One region of the Bartonella sp. SL320 genome, then DNA from elsewhere that is predicted to be linked to it. Evidence: predicted binding sites of a transcription regulator. Region 1 holds the regulator's gene; the other holds the start of a gene.

Region 1 (8,794 bases):
TTCCTTGTAATCTTTGCGGTAGCCAAGATGGTTTACAACGTAATGCCATGAAAGAAATGTTAAAAAATATCGAAAGACAAATGCCAGGACGTAAAGATACAATGATTCGCGCTTTAACGAATGTGCGTCCAAGCCATTTGCTGGATAAGAAATTCTTTGATTTTAAAATGTGTTAATGAAAGTGAGATATTAAAAAATAAGTTTAAAGAGTTTGAGATAAGATGCTTATTTATAATGATTTTATTGCTTTGCAATTTAACAGCCATAGGCGTTTTATTTCGAATTTTCTTATATTGTATCCATAAAAAGTCCCCATTATATCATAAGCGACGCTCTTATATGCATAAAACACAATTTTAAATGCCTCCTTTAAATAACCCCTCCTTTAAATAACCAATGACAGTCCAATAATAATATGATTGTTGATTTACGCATTTTAAAATAAAAACGAAAGAGGTTTGTAGGTTTTAGCTTATCTTGTTGTGCCGTAAAACACTGTCATTTAAGGTGACGATCAACCAAAATAATAGCTAACTTCTTGTTAAATTAAAATATTTTTAGAGTGTCTAGAAATTCTTAAGGACAGGGATTGTCCGCAAATTCTCATGAAGTGAATCATAAGCGATTGAGTTCTATTACGGAAAACTGATTTTTTAACCGATGCTAATAGGAATCTCTGACATTGAGGAGAGGAAAAGTCAAATTTTCAAACAGCTATACCATAAAGATCATAAGAATCCGATTGTTCAATTTTAACGGTGACAAATTCACCGACACGCAAGGGGCGTCGCGATGATATATGGACAACACCATCTATTTCTGGAGCATCATATTGACTTCGTCCTTTGGCTACTTTTCCTTGACTTTCATCGATAAGCACTTGGAGTCTTTTTCCAATTTTTTTCTTTAAAAGATGTGCAGAAATTTGTTGTTGTTTTGCCATAAAACGATGCCAGCGGTTTTCTTTTACGTCTTCAGGAATATTTTCTAATCCCAAATCATTTGCAACAGCTCCTTTTACTTCTTCATATTTAAAGCATCCAGCGCGTTCAATTTTTGCTTCTTCTAACCATTCTAGCAACATATTAAAATCGTCATTTGTTTCGCCTGGAAATCCAACAATAAATGTTGATCGTAAAGCGAGATCTGGACATATTTTTCGCCACTTTTCAATTCTACGATTTGTTTTTTCCATAAGAGCAGGACGCTTCATATGACGTAAAACAGTCGGTGATGCATGCTGAAAAGGAATATCCAGATAAGGGAGAATTTTTTTAGCTGCCATAAGTTCAATAACTTCATCCACATGGGGATAAGGATAAACGTAATGCATACGGACCCAGATCCCCATATCGCCTAGTTCGCGACACAGATCAAAAAATTTTGTTTTAATTGTGCGATCTTTCCAAGAGTTTTCGAGATATTTCAGATCAATACCATAAGCACTCGTATCTTGCGAAATAACCAAAAGTTCTTTTACACCCGCTTGTACGAGTTTTTCAGCTTCGCGAAGAACGTTACTGATGGGGCGTGAAGTAAGATCACCACGCAGTGTAGGGATGATACAAAAGCTACACCGATTAGAGCATCCTTCAGAAATCTTTAGGTAGGCATAATGGCGAGGTGTTAAACGAATCCCTTGGAGAGGAACTAAATCAAGAAAAGGATCATGAACGGGCGGAATCGCTGTATGAACTGCTTCTATAACACTTTCATAAGCTTGTGGTCCTGTAATGGCCAATACATTAGGGTATGTTTGCCGAATAACATCAGGATCAGCACCAAGACACCCTGTTACAATAACTTTTCCATTTTTTTTGAGAGCTTCCTCAATATTGTCTAATGATTCTTTTCTGGCAGAGTCAAGAAAACCACAGGTATTCACAATAACGACATCTGCCCCTTGATGTTGGCGTGAAATTTCATACCCTTCAGAGCGGAGGCTTGTAATAATTCGCTCAGAATCTACGAGTGCTTTTGGACATCCGAGAGAGACAAAACTAATACGAGGAGCGACCATGATAACCCTATAATTATGATGAACGATTGCATTCCATTTTTATTGACTTAAAAAGTCAATAAATGTGCTTTATTTTTATACATAACAATCTGTTACAAATTTATTTGATTTTTTTCTATAATATTTTGTGTATGCTTACAATTTTATCTTATTGCGCTGTCAAATATCTTTATTAAGGACGATGATATAAGACAGCCCCCTTCAAAGCATTCAAGTTTTTTAGGTAAGTGCTGAATATTAAAAAAAACCGGCATCATCGCACTATTTGCTAGCTCTAAAATGTTGCCAACAAACCTTGGCACGGAAGACGGTTCATAAAAGCCATTTTTAGCTCTTTCTTATATACAATTTTCACCCACACGCCAGCCCCGCTTTTGACGTGCAAACAAGTGATTTTGATTGATTCAAGATAGAGAGATTTGAAATGAGAGAAGTTTACGTTATTTGAGAGTCTAATTTAATATGAATAACACTAAATTATCATTATAAATCAATATATTTATGCTTACTTATTGAGCCTTGCATTAAGTAAAAATATAAGAGAGGAGAGGGGAGGGAGGAAAGTTGAAACTCGCTCAACAAAGATTTTGATTGTTTATAGACCGATTGAGGCACATTTTTAGCTGTAGGAAGAAAATCAACTGCGTATAGCATAATGTCAAAAAACACTCCGTAGTTTTTTGTGCTGCATTTTATTACGATATCCATCGCGTATATAAGTTTATTTTTTTAATATTTGCGAATAAGTCCGGTAAGTTTTCCTTGTATTTCTACACGTTCGGACTTGTATGTACGTATTTCGTAGTGAGGATTAGCAGCTTCTAATGCAACAGAGGTTCCTTGGCGTCGATAACGTTTTAATGTTGCCTCTTTTTTATCAATAAATGCGACAATAATTTCACCTGATATTGCTGTATTTTGACGTTTCACAATAATCGTATCTTTATCAAGGATACCAGCCTCCACCATAGAATCATCTTTAACTTCTAATGCATAGTGCTCACCTGTATTAACCATATCATGTGGGAGAGAAAGTGTGCTTGTTTGTTGCAGGATAGCAGAGGCGGGTACACTCGCAGAAATACGTCCCATAATGGGAATGGTAGTATTTTGTTTTTCTTCTGCCTCTAAGTTACCAAGATTAGTCAAGTTTTTTGATATTTCCCTTTTATTTTTTTCTATCATACTGGGAGAAATTTTCCGTGCGAGAGAAAGGTTAAATGTTATTTTCTCAGGAAGTCGAATCACTTCTACTGCACGAGCACGATTGTGTAAACGACGTATAAAACCTCGTTGTTCTAAGGCTATCATGAGCTTATGAATGCCAGACTTTGAAGAAAGTCCTAAAGCATTTTTCATTTCTTCAAAAGAGGGAGGAACACCAATTTCTTTTATATGATTGTGAATAAATAAAAGCAGCTCATATTGTTTACATGTTAGCATTCAGTGTTCCAATCAAAAGAATAAAAAATATTACCGTAAAAAAAATACATGTATATAAAATAATTCTACATTTTTTTTGAGTTAAATCAAAATTATTTTCTTTTATTTTGATCTTATACATGAAGTTAATTAGACAATATGTTTATTTATAGACATATTTAATGTGTGATAATTATAAATTTTTACTTTAATAAAGGTATCATAATATTTTTATATATTATAAAAATACATTAATATTAAAAAATAATATTTTATAGCTCTGATTGAATTATCCGACACTAAAGTTATGATCAGTATCGCCTTTCTATTTTTAATAGATCTATGTATTTTTTAATTTCTCGTATAAAAACTTAAAAAAATGCATTCTTTCAATAGCAAAACGGATTACTTTATGTGCATTTAGAATCATTTTACATATCGTTTCTATTTTCTTATTTTTTAGTCAAATGATCTACAGCTACAATAATGAACGTCACGTATAATCATATTTGATATTTTTAATGAGATTAAATTTTTTTGTTCTATATCTTCTTCATTTTATAGAACAATTGACTTTCGTTATAGAATCATTGTGCATGAATACGAAAACTGCATCCTCAAAATATCATTACTTCTTATTCAAACATTTTTTAAGAATAGCTCTTCTCAATAGACTTGCTTCCATCAAAATAACCTTGCAAATACTACAAAATTTATTGAATCGTGCTCTCTTTACATTTCAACAGTTTAAAACATCATATTATTTTTCCCCAAGCTTCATCTTGCGATAATTTTTGTTGTTGAAAAAAAATATTAAGAGGCATTTTCATTTTTTAATCGTTTTATTCTTCTCCTTATGTTGGCCAAACAAATGATTTTTATTATTTTAATATAAAAATAAAATGCGAGAACCTTGCAATATTTGGGGTCTTCATTCGAGATGAGAAAGAAATAAAAAAAATCAATATGTTATATTAATCTTTATGCATATTAAAAATTGAAAACTAAAACATGACGCGATAAAAATGATAGTGTATTAAAGGGTACTTTCTGCTCATCCCATGATGCTCAACTGCCCATGTAAGGAGAAAAAGGGGAGAACTTATAATTTTAGTGCTTCAAATCTATGAGATATTTTTATAGTTAAATTATTTTTTATTAAGATTTCAAAAGAAGATCAAAGAGTAACTATGCTATGACGAGGAAAGGGACAAAAAACAAAAATTATTGATAACTAGAAAAAATAATAATATTTTTTTTAAAAGGTGTTGACCAAATGAAAAGTCAACCGTATGTTCCCCTCACTTTCTGCAAACTAGATAGCTTGTATGAGAGCGCGTAGCTCAGCTGGTAGAGCAACTGACTTTTAATCAGTAGGTCCAGGGTTCGAATCCCTGCGCGCTCACCAACTTTAAACAATACCAATAAGCTATACAAAATTTAGAGAATCTTTGTTGTTTTGATTCCTTTTAGTTTTTTTAACTGCCACAATTGTCTTTGAATTTTTTTATTTGATTCTTCAGGCAACTGTTTTCCATCAGACATTTTGATAGAATATTCTCCAGTCTAAATCAAAAGTGCTTTAAACTCCATGATACAATGACATCTGAATTGATAGCAGATGTGGCTGCTCGTTTTCGCAATTCATGGTTTGATTTTTTTATACTCTCTATATTAGATGAAATAGGCAGGTAAAATCATCATACTTATTCACAATTTATATTATGAAGTGCTTTCTCAGTAACATATTGATTTTTTTTATTTTTTATTTTTTAATATTTTTACATAGTGCATTTATTTCTTATGAAAGTCACAAAATGGTTAACAATATGTTAATTTTTTGATAAAAGGCCAAATTTAAGGGTGGTGTATGCGCGAGAGCGAGAGAAATTATTTAGAAACGTGGATTTTCCTCTCGTGTGCAGAAAGCGTAACGTTTTTTTTACAGCAGTACTTAACCAAAATAAGTGGACTGAATAAATGCCTTCAAAAAACAAAAAGAATTTTGCTTCTATTATTAAACCGACACTTCAATTATTTTCTATGATCGTTATTTCTCAGTCATTGGTGTCTTGTTGCGCAAGCCAAACTGCACATTTTTCAATAAAAGATTCCCATTATAATAAACCAATTGACGTAGATACTTCTGTTCTACCAAAGCAAATGTCCAATAAGAAAAATCAATCAAAAGAAAACAAACGTGGACGGGCCGTTGTTGGTAGACCTTACCAAATAAAAGGGAAGTGGTATTATCCTGAACATGATCCAACCTATAAACGTGTTGGCGAAGCATCATGGTATGGTTCAGATTTTCATGGGCGTTTAACGGCCAACGGTGAAATTTATGATATGAATCTTTTGACGGCTGCTCATCCTACAATGCCTTTACCTAGCTATGCTCGTGTTACTAATTTGAAAAATGGATCTTCACTTATTGTTAGAGTAAATGATCGTGGACCTTTTATGAAAGACCGTATCATTGATTTATCCAAACAAGCTGCGGCAATCCTTGGTTATGTAGATAAGGGGGTCGCAGATGTTAAAGTAGAATATATTTCTGAAGCTCCTATTGGCCATTATGATGGTGCATATTTAATGGCCTCTTATACTCCTGGGAATACTTCCTCATATTCACTAGCATCGAAAAATGTTTCGAAAAAAAGAGAAACTGCTTTGCTAAAAGAGCCCAATACAGGAAACAAGGCAGAATTAGCTAAGGTAGCTGCTATTAAACAGGAACAACACAATGAAACTGTTGCAGTGAGATTGCCAGAAATCGGTCCTATCATGGCTGATAAGCCGGTGCCATTCGATCAAGTTGCTTCTATAAGTAAGCTCAACAAGAAAACAAAGTTCAATTGGCTACAACTGTTTTAAGAAAAAGTGCGTTAATTTTTTATCGATATAATTTTTAAGTAAAAATGATAAAAAATCGTGGATTTCATTTTAAGTTTTTCTTTTAAAGGAGGTCCTTCTTAAAAAAAGAGGAGGGAGATTGTAAAAAAACAGCTCTCTCTCCAGTCCATTGCCGATTCACACACTTATTTTAATTAACATTCTCAAGCCCATTTTACGGAAACGCCCGTAAATGGTATATAAACCATGAGTCATTGCTTTCTTGCCCCCTATAAAGATATAAATTTATACCATCGTACAACTTTGCAAAGCCCTTATGTTGTCAATAATTCTTAGGACTTGAGAAATTTATAAAAAGTATTTTTTACTCTCTCTTTAGTAACCTTAATCTTCACCTCTATACGAACCTTGCTTATGAAGGGTAGAAAAACAAATTTAATTGTTTCAAAGGAGGATGATGAGAAAGACTTACAGTATTTTAGTCAGATTCAAGTTTAAAAAATGATCATTTATCATAAGTAATAAAAAGATAAAAAGCTTTTTTGGCTTTCATGCCTTTAAATTAGTTCTCGCATGGAAGATAATTTTTTTCTTGAGTTTTCAATAATTCCTTAATTTGCGGAAATAAGAAGAATTTTTCCTATATAGTAGATTCTGCTGATCTTTGAATGGGAGGAGGGCTCATGTGTATAGCATTAAGGATCTTATTAATTTTATGGGGAATATTGGCATTTGACACGTGGGGACAAGCGCAAGACTTTAAAATTTCTGCCTCACAAGTGTTGTTACTCGATGATGATACAGAAACAATACTTTATGAAAAACAAAGTGATCTTCCTTTTTTTCCTGCGTCATTAGCAAAATTGATGACAGCGGAAGTCGTCTTTCATCAGTTAAAAGAAGGACTGTTAAGGAATACACAAAAATTTAAGGTTAGTGAAAATGCTTGGCGCAAGGGTGGGGCCCCTTCCGGTACAACCACTATGTTTGCAAAAATAAAGACAAAAATCAGTGTTTCTGATCTTTTACGTGGTTTAATTATTGTCAATGCAAATGATGCTGCTATTATCCTAGCTGAAGGAATATCAGGTGATGAGGCTCATTTTGCACAGCTGATGAATCAGCGCGCTAAAATAGTTGGATTATCTCAAAGCCATTTTATTAATGCGACAGGGCTTCCCGAAGAGGGACAATTTGTAACCGTGCGCGATATGATCATATTAGCGCGTCATATTGCTCAGGAATATCCTGATTATTATACACTTTATCGTGAACCTCATTTTACCTGGAATAATATTTTTCAACGAAATAAAAATCCTCTTATTTCTAAGGAAATTGGTGTAGAAGGTTTTGGTTTTGGCTACAGTGAAAAAGAAGGATTTTCAATGGTTGCCACCATTTATAAAAATCATCGGCGTCTTTTTTTAGCAATTAATGGTTTGCAAGATGGTAAAAAACATACAAAAGAAATAGAACGCATTCTTCAGTGGGGAATAACAGCTTTTGATCTCAAAACGATTTTCACAAAAGAAAAAGTAGTTGGTCGTGCTTCTGTTTATGGTGGAAAGCAAAATTTTGTTCCACTGATTGTCAAAAATCCAATAAGTTTTATGCTTTCAAATGAAAAAGAAGTTAACGTTAAAGCAAAAATTAAATATCATGGTCCATTGAAAGCGCCCATTGTTTCAGTGCAACCTGTTGGCGTTATTCAAATTTTAGAAGATAACAAGGTTATTTTAGAAAAACCGGTTTTTGCTGGAATAAATGTTCAAGAAGGAAGTTTCTTTACAAAAGTAAAAGATGCATTCTATGAAATAACAATTGGATGGTTACGGAAATATTTGTAGTTACACGCTCATAAGATTAAGGTTCATACGTGTCAGGTTATTTTATCACATTCGAAGGAGGGGACGGGGTAGGAAAAACAGTACAGGTCTCTTTACTTGCTGAGTATCTCTCTCACCAAGGTTATGATGTTGTCACAACACGAGAACCAGGAGGAACAGCAGGGGCAGAAGCAATCCGGCATATTTTGTTATCGGGGCAGGCACAACAATATGGACCGCTAATTGAAGCTGTTTTGTTTACAGCGGCACGCGCTGACCATGTTGCAGAGATTATCGCACCTTCTTTGCAAAAAGGTAAAATCGTTTTATGTGACCGCTTTATTGATTCTACACGCGTTTATCAAGGGCTTAACGAAGCAATCAATCCCTCTCTCCTTTCTGTTTTAGAGTGTATAGCGCTTAATGGTATCATGCCCCATTTAACATTTTTATTAGATATGCCAGCAGCGTTTGGTATGAAGCGTGCAAATTTGCGAAGAAAAAAAACTGAAGAAATCGATTATTTTGAAAAAGATCAGTTGGAAGTTCAAGAACAAAGGCGTCAAGCTTTTCTTCAATTGGCTAAACAAGAGCCCGATAGGTTTCGAGTCATTGATGCGACTGCTTCAGTAGAAATCATTGCGCATCAAATCAAAAATATTTGTCATCA
Region 2 (8,794 bases), 720 kb from region 1:
CATGATCATGACCATGAACGATAAAAATTTTTTTATTTGATGTATTGGAAGCAATCTTTGGAGTTAAATCTTCTTTTAACTTTCTTGCAGCGGATGCTTTACCTTGAAAGTTAAGTGTTCCTGTACTTTCATACCAATTAATAATTCCTCCACACGAGGTTTTGATCTGATATCTTCCAGAAGAATTATGTAAGAGAGGTTTAGCGTCTAGAATGCAATATCCAGCATTGCAAACTATCTTTTGAAGATCTTCAAACGTTCCTCTGTATTTATATTCCATTTTTATATCCCCTTTATATTTTTATCATCAGTTGTTTGTATTCACTATTGATATGAGAAAATGATGATTATCCCCCAATCGTAATGGTTTTTTTTATAAGCATTGAATTAGAAAGCTTTTATGATCCTTCTTTCTATATATTATGATATTATGTCAAAAAAATTCGCTAGCTTTTTCAGCTCGTTTGATTGGAATTATGAAGCAATTTTATTGAGTTTTAAGGTACGCAAAACGTATTTTTATTCTCTTTATCTGTTACCGTGTGTCCACCATAGGTAATATAGTGGTCGCTGTAGTGTTGTTTTTAACGCTTTCTTTATAAATTCTTCCCGTATTAAAAGGGGGGCGCTTTTGCGTTGTTTTAAGCAGGGGAAAGGGGATGTCGTTGGCAAAGATGATATCTTTAACGGCAATGAATTTACAGGCGGTCTCTTCATCAAATGTTGCACAAACATTTGATGATTGAAGAAGAGTAATTGTTTCTTTTTAGACTATAGAATGTGTGTGTCTGCAAGATGTGGCGGGGTGGGGTGCGTGTTCAAGAGTATGCTTTAGTTTGTTTTTTCCTTTACAAGAGTCAATGAAAAAAAGAAGAGCTTTACAAGGGGAAATTTTTACATTTTTCTTGGCAAATTTCAAGCAAAGCTAAGGGGGTGTCGTTGGCAAAAATAATTTCTTCTACGGCAACGAACTCGCATCCCGTCTTTAAGGCTTCATCAAAGGTTGCAAAATCGCTTCCTGCTTGAATAATGGCGGGGGTTTCCATAATCTCTGCCCACCATGTGGCTAACTGAAGATTGCGGGGGTGCGGTTGGGGTTTTTTATCAGCTCCTAATTTGCCAAAGAGAAGATAATCAACCCCTGTTTCTGCGGCAAGCATAGCACTATGGCGATTGCGTAAATTGCCAAAGCCGATGATTTTTTGTTCCTTTTGCTGATTTTTAAAGCTTTCAAGGGTGTTCAGATCATCTTCTATGTGCAAACCATCAGCTTTTATGCGTCCGGCAATGCGGCTGTCACCAGCAATAACAAGAGCAGCATCATTGTTTTGAATATCTTCTGCGTAAGTTTGAGCTTGTCGTTGTAAAAAAGAACCATCATCTTTTTGCTTTTCAGAATCATAAAGAATGACACAGGCAAAAGATTTGGTTTGCAAAATCGGACGCAAAAAACTGTCTGGGGTATTGCGTCGAACATCAAGTGTTAAAACCAACTGAGGAAACAAAGGCGATTCAATCGGTTTGTTTTTTTGTTGTGTCATGTCAAATTCCTGTTTCTTTTTAAATAACATTTAAAAATTAAAATTTCATCCTATCTTGTTTGCGATAAAGGGCACCATCATTTTATCTAACTTTTTATGGTGCGTGGAAATTTGTGGTGCGTGGAAATCCATTTATGAATAAATCCATTTAATTGAGTAATGAGCGTTTTTTTGAGTATAATTTGAGTATAAAATGTTGCCTTTTGTTGTGCGCGATGCAGGGTGGTTTTTTATTCTTTTTCTTTAAAAAAATGATGCTTATAAAGCAACTTGACTCTTCAAAATTAAAGTTTATTCTTACATTGTTTTTATTGTTTTTTTTGCGATGAGGATCACCACCGTTTTTAGGTAATTTAAAGGGGTAGGGTGTGTGGGAGTCAGCTGATGAAGCACCAAAGTATTCTTGAGCATAATACACAACATTTCCATCGTGATACACGCATTGACGTTTTTCGTGCTTTAGCCTTATTGACAATTTTCATCAACCATATTCCTGGAACGCTCTATGAGCATATAACCCATAAAAATTTTGGTTTTTCTGATTCTGCTGAAATTTTTGTTTTGCTTTCAGGTGTTTCGCTGGGCCTAAGCTTTCAGGGGCAGTTACAGAACAAGCCTTTTATTTTTATTATCCAAAAACTTTGGTATAGGGCTTTGCAACTTTATGGGGCCTATCTTTTTACAACCTTTGTAACTTTAAGCCTTTTTTTAGGCGCCTTTTTCTTATGGAAAACAGAAAAACTGTTAATGATGAACAATGTGGGGCTTTTTGTCACACAGCCACTTACGGCATTTTTGCATAGTTTTAGCTTGGGGCATCAACTAGGCTATAATAATATTCTTCCGCTTTATATGGTTTTGATGTTTTTTGCACCTTTTATCCTATATTGGAGTTGTAAACAGACAAAGTGGTTGCTTTTAGGTTCATTGATACTTTATCTTATTTGCGGAGTTTATAAAATTGCTCCTCCTTCTTATCCTATAGAGGGAAAATGGTTTTTTAACCCTTTGTCTTGGCAACTTTTATTTGTCATAGGCTTGACCAGCACTTTAGCGCATAAACAAGGAAAAACAATCGCTTTTCAGTCCTTTTGGGTGGTTTGTGCGGCAGGATATCTCTTGTTAGCACTGTTATGGGTTCGCTTAAACTGGTGGGGCATTTTGGGGTGGTTGGGCTGGTCTTCTCCGTTGATCAATTTTAATAAAACTTTTTTAAGCTTACCACGTTTGCTCCATGTTCTTGCATTAGCTTTTCTTATTGTATGCTTGCCGCGTGTCAATAAATGGTTTTATGTTTCAGAGCAACATCCTTTAGCAATCTTAGGAAAACATAGTTTACCGGTCTTTATAACGGGAACTATTTTTGCGATGTTTGGACAAGTTGTAAAAACAGTGATGACAGGAACGTTTTTTTCCGATAGCCTCTTAATAATAACGGGTATTGTTTTGCAATTTGGCGTCGCTTATTATTGTGAAAAACGTCGATTTTTGCAGGGCTCGTTTCCAAGGAAACTGATCCGTTTGTAAAAAAACGGTTTCATGGTGGCTATTGTGCTGCGTTAACCTTAGTATAAAAAGTGCGTTGCGCAAAAAATGTAAAAGAGGTAGTCAATTAAAAAAAGCATTCTATACAGTAACAAAAGAAACTTTTTAGGACTCTATTCGTTGAGTGGGGTAGTGTTGAGTGGTGTGGTTTTGTGCTGATATTTGGAGTATAAAAGCGTGAGCGTACATAAACGTCCCTATGATGAACCCATTATCATGATTGAGCATAATGCTTTTGAAAATGCTTTTAATCGTCTTTATGAAGAGACAATGGCACTGATTGAAAAAACAGCAGCCTATATCGATTCAGAAGGGAAAGTCGTGGCACGTTCCCTTTCGGCAGAAATTTCTGCAATCTATGCAAAAGAGGCGATGTATTTAAGTACACGACTTATGCAAATTGCCTCTCAACTCCTTCTCCTTCGGGCAGAGCGTGAAGGGGAAATGTCACCAGAACAAATAAAAAAAGAAATCGTAAAAGTATCTCTTCATACTCCGACATTGGAATTTGAAACCCCGCATTGGAACGAACTACCAGAAATTTTTCGCCAATTTGTTGCGCATTCACTGCGTTTAGAGGCACGTATAAAATATATGTGTGCAGGGTGGGAAGCTGCTGCTGCTTGTTCCTTAGAGGATGAAAATCCCGTGGGAAAACAAATTGAATTGCTGAAAACAGCCTTTGGACGTTCTTAAAAAATATTTCCTTAGTTTTTGTTCATTCACTCTTAATTTTAGAGGTATGCACATTTTCGTTTAGGATATGTTGCTGTGGTTTATGCGCTTGATGCTGCGGTTTATGTGTTTTGGTTAAGATAGGGCAGCTTTTATCTTGAACGATGATAATTGGCTGGGAAGACAAATCGAATGACTAAAAAACAGCTTTGCGGGGGAGATATTTTCTTGCTTTGCGCGAAGGGGAAATGTCAGCGGAACACATACAAAAAGAAATTGTAAAAGTATCTCTTCATACTCCGACATTGGAATTTGAAACCCCGCATTGGAACGAACACCCAGAAATTTTCCGCCAATTTGTTGCGCATTCACTCTCGTTTGAGAGGCACGCATAAAATCTATGGTGTGCGGGGTGGTGGGAAGCTGCTGCTGCTTGTACTTGAGATGATGAAAATCCGAGGGCAAACAAATTGAATTGCTGAAAACAGCCTTTGGACGTTCTTAGAGAATATTTTCTTGGGCTTTTTTACCTATTTGCTCTTAATTTTAGAGGCATGCACATTTTCGTTTAGGATATGTGGCTGTGGTTTATGCGCTTGATGCTGCGGTTTATGTGTTTTGGTTAAGATAGGGCAGCTTTTATCTTGAACGATGATAATTGGCTGGAAAGGCAAATAGAATGACTAAAAAACAGCCTTTCGGGGGAGATATTTTCTTGCTTTGCGCGAAGGGGAAATGTCAGCGGAACAAATAAAAAAAGAAATTGTAAAAGTCTTGTCTCATACCCCGACATTGGAATTTGAAACCCCGCATTGGAATGAGCACCCAGAAATTTTCCGCTAATTTGTTGCGCATTCACTCTCGTTTGAGAGGCACGTATAAAATCTATGTGTGCGGGGTGGGAAGCTGCTGCTGCTTGTACTTGAGATGATGAAAATCCGAGAGCAAAGCAAATTGAATTGCTGAAAACAGCCTTTGGGCGTTCTTAGAGAATATTTTCTTGGGCTTTTTTACCTATTTGCTCTTAATTTTAGAGGCATGCACATTTTCGTTTAGGATATGTGGCTTTGGTTTATGCGCTTGATGCTGCGGTTTATGTGTTTTGGTTAAGATAGGGCAGCTTTTATCTTGAACGATGATAATTGGCTGGGAAGGAAAATTGAATGACTAAAAAACAGCTTTTCGGGGGAGATATTTTCTCTGTTTTGCGCGAAGGGGAAATGTCAGCGGAACACATACAAAAAGAAATCGTAAAAGTTTCTCTTCAGATACCGACATTGGAATTTGAAACCCCGCATTGGAATGAGCACCCAGAAATTTTTCGCTAATTTGTTGCGCATTCACTCTCGTTTGAGAGGCACGTATAAAATCTATGGTGTGCGGGGTGGTGGGAAGCAGCTGCTGCTTGTACTTGAGATGATGAAAATCCCGTGGGAAATATATATCATCCATAGAGAAGCATCTTTAATACTTATGAATGTAGGTATCTTCTCTTTGCTTACTGGTGATGGTTTAAGCGTTATGACATTGAAGATGAGATAGGAGGTGAAGATGAAATAAAAGGAAAAATTTTATGCTTTATTTGGCTTATCTTATAAGGTGCGAATGGTTTTGTTCGAGTACATTTGTGTCTTATCAAGTATGTTCTATAAAGGTGCTGTTTGTTCGTGTATCATACTGTATAAATGCATGATGCGTGGCTGTCTTGATTCCTGGTTTTAGTTTTGCTGCTGTTTTCTTTGGGGGCGAGCCTTTATTCAAAAGGGGGAAATGTGTATAAACTGAAATTTATGGCAGAGACGATTCGTATTATAGGCATTGATCCCGGATTACGCTATACTGGATGGGGCGTTATCGATCTTGCGGGTAATCGTCTTCAGTTTGTTGCTGCAGGGACGGTTTCTTCTGATGTGCAGTGTGATTTAGCCTCCAGACTCTGTCAGATCCATAAAGGTCTTTCAGAGGTTGTACATCAATTTATGCCCCATGAAGCGGCGGTGGAACATGTGTTTGTCAACAAGGATGCGACAGCAACTTTAAAACTTGGGCAAGCACGTGCAATCGCGTTGTTGGTTCCTGCGCAAGCCAATCTTCCTGTTTTTGAATATGCACCCAACAAAGTGAAAAAATCAGTTATTGGTGTTGGGCATGGTGCTAAAGAACAAATCCATATGATGGTAAAAGTTTTGCTCCCACGGGCTGAATTTGATAGCAATGATGCAGCTGATGCTCTTGCGCTTGCTCTTTGTCATAGCATGCACCGTAAGAGTATTAACCAATCTTATCAGGCAAGGATGGTGATATGAGCCAGGATAGCGATATGATTGGGGTGGTAACATGATGGATAAATTAAAGAACACTCCCATATCTTTATCTTTGATGATTATAGCCTTTTGGATGTTGACGGTGTGGGGTATAGTGTTGTGTCACATTGGTTTTATATGTTTTATACAATGTGAGAGGATTGGCTGGTCTTATCAGGCAAGGATGGTGATATGATCGGGGTAAAAACATGATCGGTAAATTAAAGGGCACGCTTGAGCATATCTTTGAGGATCATATTGTTCTGGACGTTCATGGTGTGGGGTATGTTGTTTTTATCTCCAATCGGTTGCGTCCTTCTTTACCTGAAGTTGGGGAGGCATTAAGTCTTTTTATTGAAACCCATGTGCGAGAAGAGGCAATCCGCCTTTTTGGTTTTGCGACAAGAGCTGAACAGGAGTGGTTTTGTATGCTCCAAAATGTTCCAGGGGTAGGGGCAAAGGTTGCTTTGGCAATCTTGGGCACTTTATCACCTGATGAACTCGCACAAGCCATTGCTTTAAACGATGGGGCGATGATTAGTCGAGCACCAGGCGTTGGTAAAAAAGTCAGTGAAAGAATTGTGGGTGAGTTAAAAAGTAAAACACTTCCCTTTGAACAGGCGGTCAAGACTGTTTCGGTTTCTCAGAACGAGAGGACCAATCAACCTGCACAAGATGCGCTTTCCGCATTGATGACGCTAGGCTTTGAACGTGAGAAAGCCGCGCGGGCTCTTGCTCTTGCGATGAATGCTTTGGAGGGGGAAACCGTTTCGTCTGCTCTACTTATCCGTCATAGTCTCAAATTGCTTTCTTCTCCTACTTGAATAAAAGGTCACAATGCATAAAGATGAAGATCAACGCCTTTTGGGGGCTGCGCCCCTTCCTAACGATCCAGATCGTTCTTTAAGACCACAAGTTCTTGATGACTTTATTGGCCAAGAAGCGGCGCGGGCTAATTTAAAAATATTTATTGAAGCGGCAAAAACGCGGCAGGAAGCGTTGGATCACGTTTTGTTTGTGGGACCACCGGGACTGGGAAAAACAACGCTTTCACAGATTATGGCCAAAGAATTAGGTGTTAATTTTCGCTCTACTTCAGGACCGGTTATTGCTAAAGCAGGCGATTTAGCCGCTCTCTTGACCAATCTTGAAGAACGCGATGTTTTGTTTATTGATGAAATTCATCGCTTAAATCCAGCCATTGAAGAAATTCTGTATCCCGCCATGGAAGATTATCAACTCGATTTGATCATTGGAGAGGGGCCGGCGGCGCGCTCGGTTAAAATTGATCTGGCTAAATTTACTTTGGTGGCAGCAACCACACGGTTGGGGCTTTTGACCACACCGCTGAGAGACCGTTTTGGTATCCCCATTCGTCTTAATTTTTATACGATAGAAGAATTAGAATATATTGTGCAGCGCAATGCACGGCTTTTTGCCGTTAATATTAGTGATGATGGTGCGCATGAAATTGCACGCCGCGCCCGTGGGACACCACGCATTGCTGGACGGCTTTTACGGCGCGTTTGTGATTTTGCTTTGGTAAAACAGGCAAAACAAATTGACCGAAAAATTGCTGATGAAGCGCTTTCTCGCCTTGAGGTGGATCATCTTGGGCTTGATCCACTGGACCGGCGTTATTTATTCCTGATTGCGGAGACTTTTTTAGGGGGACCAGTGGGCATTGAAACGATTGCTGCTGCTTTATCAGAACCCCGTGATGCGATTGAAGATATCGTTGAGCCATATCTTCTTCAACAAGGCTTTATTCAAAGAACGGCGCGTGGACGCATTCTCACGGAAAAGGCTTGGAGCCATTTAGGACTTGTCGCGCCTGCTTCAACGTCTATACAAAAGCGTGCTCAACTTTCTGATGCTCAAGATAACGCTTCACTTCAGACGTCTTTATGGGATGGGGAAGAGGACTAAGGCATCTTTTTAAAGAAACTATGTGAATATTTTATAGCAAGGTCATAAAATACAAGAGGCATTTTTCTTATCTCTGTGTTCTGATCGAAAGGGTTTAGAACGCGTGAGGCTTTTGTATTTTTTGCTTTTCATAACTTCAACACAAAAATGTGTTCAATATTTTTATTGATAAACAATTTGCTATCTTAAGTGATCTTATGGGACATAAAGTTAATGACAGAAATAACGCCTTTAAAGAGCAATAATACAAGTGCTTTTCATAATTTTCAGGTGCGCGTTTATGTGGCTGATACAGATTTTTCCGGGGTGGTTTATCATGCCCGTTATTTAGAATTTTTTGAACGGGGACGTTCAGAGTTTTTAAGGGATACTGGTTTTAATAATAAGATGTTAGCTGCAGGGGTTGAGGGGGAAAAACTATTTTTTGTTGTGCGTCATATGGAAATTAGTTTTTTAAGACCAGCCAAAATTGATAATCTTTTAGTGGTTAAAACACGTGTTGATCATATCCAAGGGGCGCGCTTTTTTATGGAGCAATCTATTGTGCATGAGGCGACTACGTTGGTAACAGCAAAAGTTGAAATTGCTTTGATTAATGAGGAGGCAAAACCGCGACGTTTACCCAAAGAGCTTTTTACAAAAATGCTGGGTTAAAAGTTTTGTGCAAAGCCGGGCATCATCGTTATATTTGTCAGCCCCCAATGTTGCAACAGATCTTGCATTAAGATGGTTCATAAGAGCCATTTTTAGTCTTTTCTTATACAAATTTATCCACACATTCATCCCGCTTTTGACGTGTAA

Evidence for each region. The regulator LexA, encoded in region 1, represses DNA repair genes until DNA is damaged. The targets are predictions, from matches to a motif close to TGTTCNNNNTGTGTTCNG.
Region 2: the regulator LexA is predicted to act here: its motif matches at 5,404-5,421, upstream of ruvC (crossover junction endodeoxyribonuclease RuvC).

The regions. Positions count from the first base shown of each region.
Region 1 covers NZ_CM185143.1:1,053,992-1,062,785, reverse strand. Annotated here, with positions in the region: gene ttcA (tRNA 2-thiocytidine(32) synthetase TtcA) at 1-176, shown strand, start outside; gene rimO (30S ribosomal protein S12 methylthiotransferase RimO) at 707-2,020, opposite strand; gene lexA (transcriptional repressor LexA) at 2,750-3,463, opposite strand; tRNA gene AC6ER8_RS04350 (tRNA-Lys) at 4,775-4,850, shown strand; gene AC6ER8_RS04345 (septal ring lytic transglycosylase RlpA family protein) at 5,423-6,319, shown strand; gene AC6ER8_RS04340 (D-alanyl-D-alanine carboxypeptidase family protein) at 6,982-8,145, shown strand; gene tmk (dTMP kinase) at 8,175-8,794, shown strand, end outside.
Region 2 covers NZ_CM185143.1:332,953-341,746, forward strand. Annotated here, with positions in the region: gene AC6ER8_RS01325 (TIR domain-containing protein) at 1-280, opposite strand, end outside; gene AC6ER8_RS01330 (thiamine phosphate synthase) at 879-1,541, opposite strand; gene AC6ER8_RS01335 (OpgC family protein) at 1,926-3,068, shown strand; gene AC6ER8_RS01340 (DUF1465 family protein) at 3,264-3,782, shown strand; partial or broken gene AC6ER8_RS01345 (DUF1465 family protein) at 3,992-4,266, shown strand; partial or broken gene AC6ER8_RS01350 (DUF1465 family protein) at 4,970-5,086, shown strand; gene ruvC (crossover junction endodeoxyribonuclease RuvC) at 5,552-6,067, shown strand; gene ruvA (Holliday junction branch migration protein RuvA) at 6,274-6,888, shown strand; gene ruvB (Holliday junction branch migration DNA helicase RuvB) at 6,902-7,993, shown strand; gene ybgC (tol-pal system-associated acyl-CoA thioesterase) at 8,207-8,647, shown strand.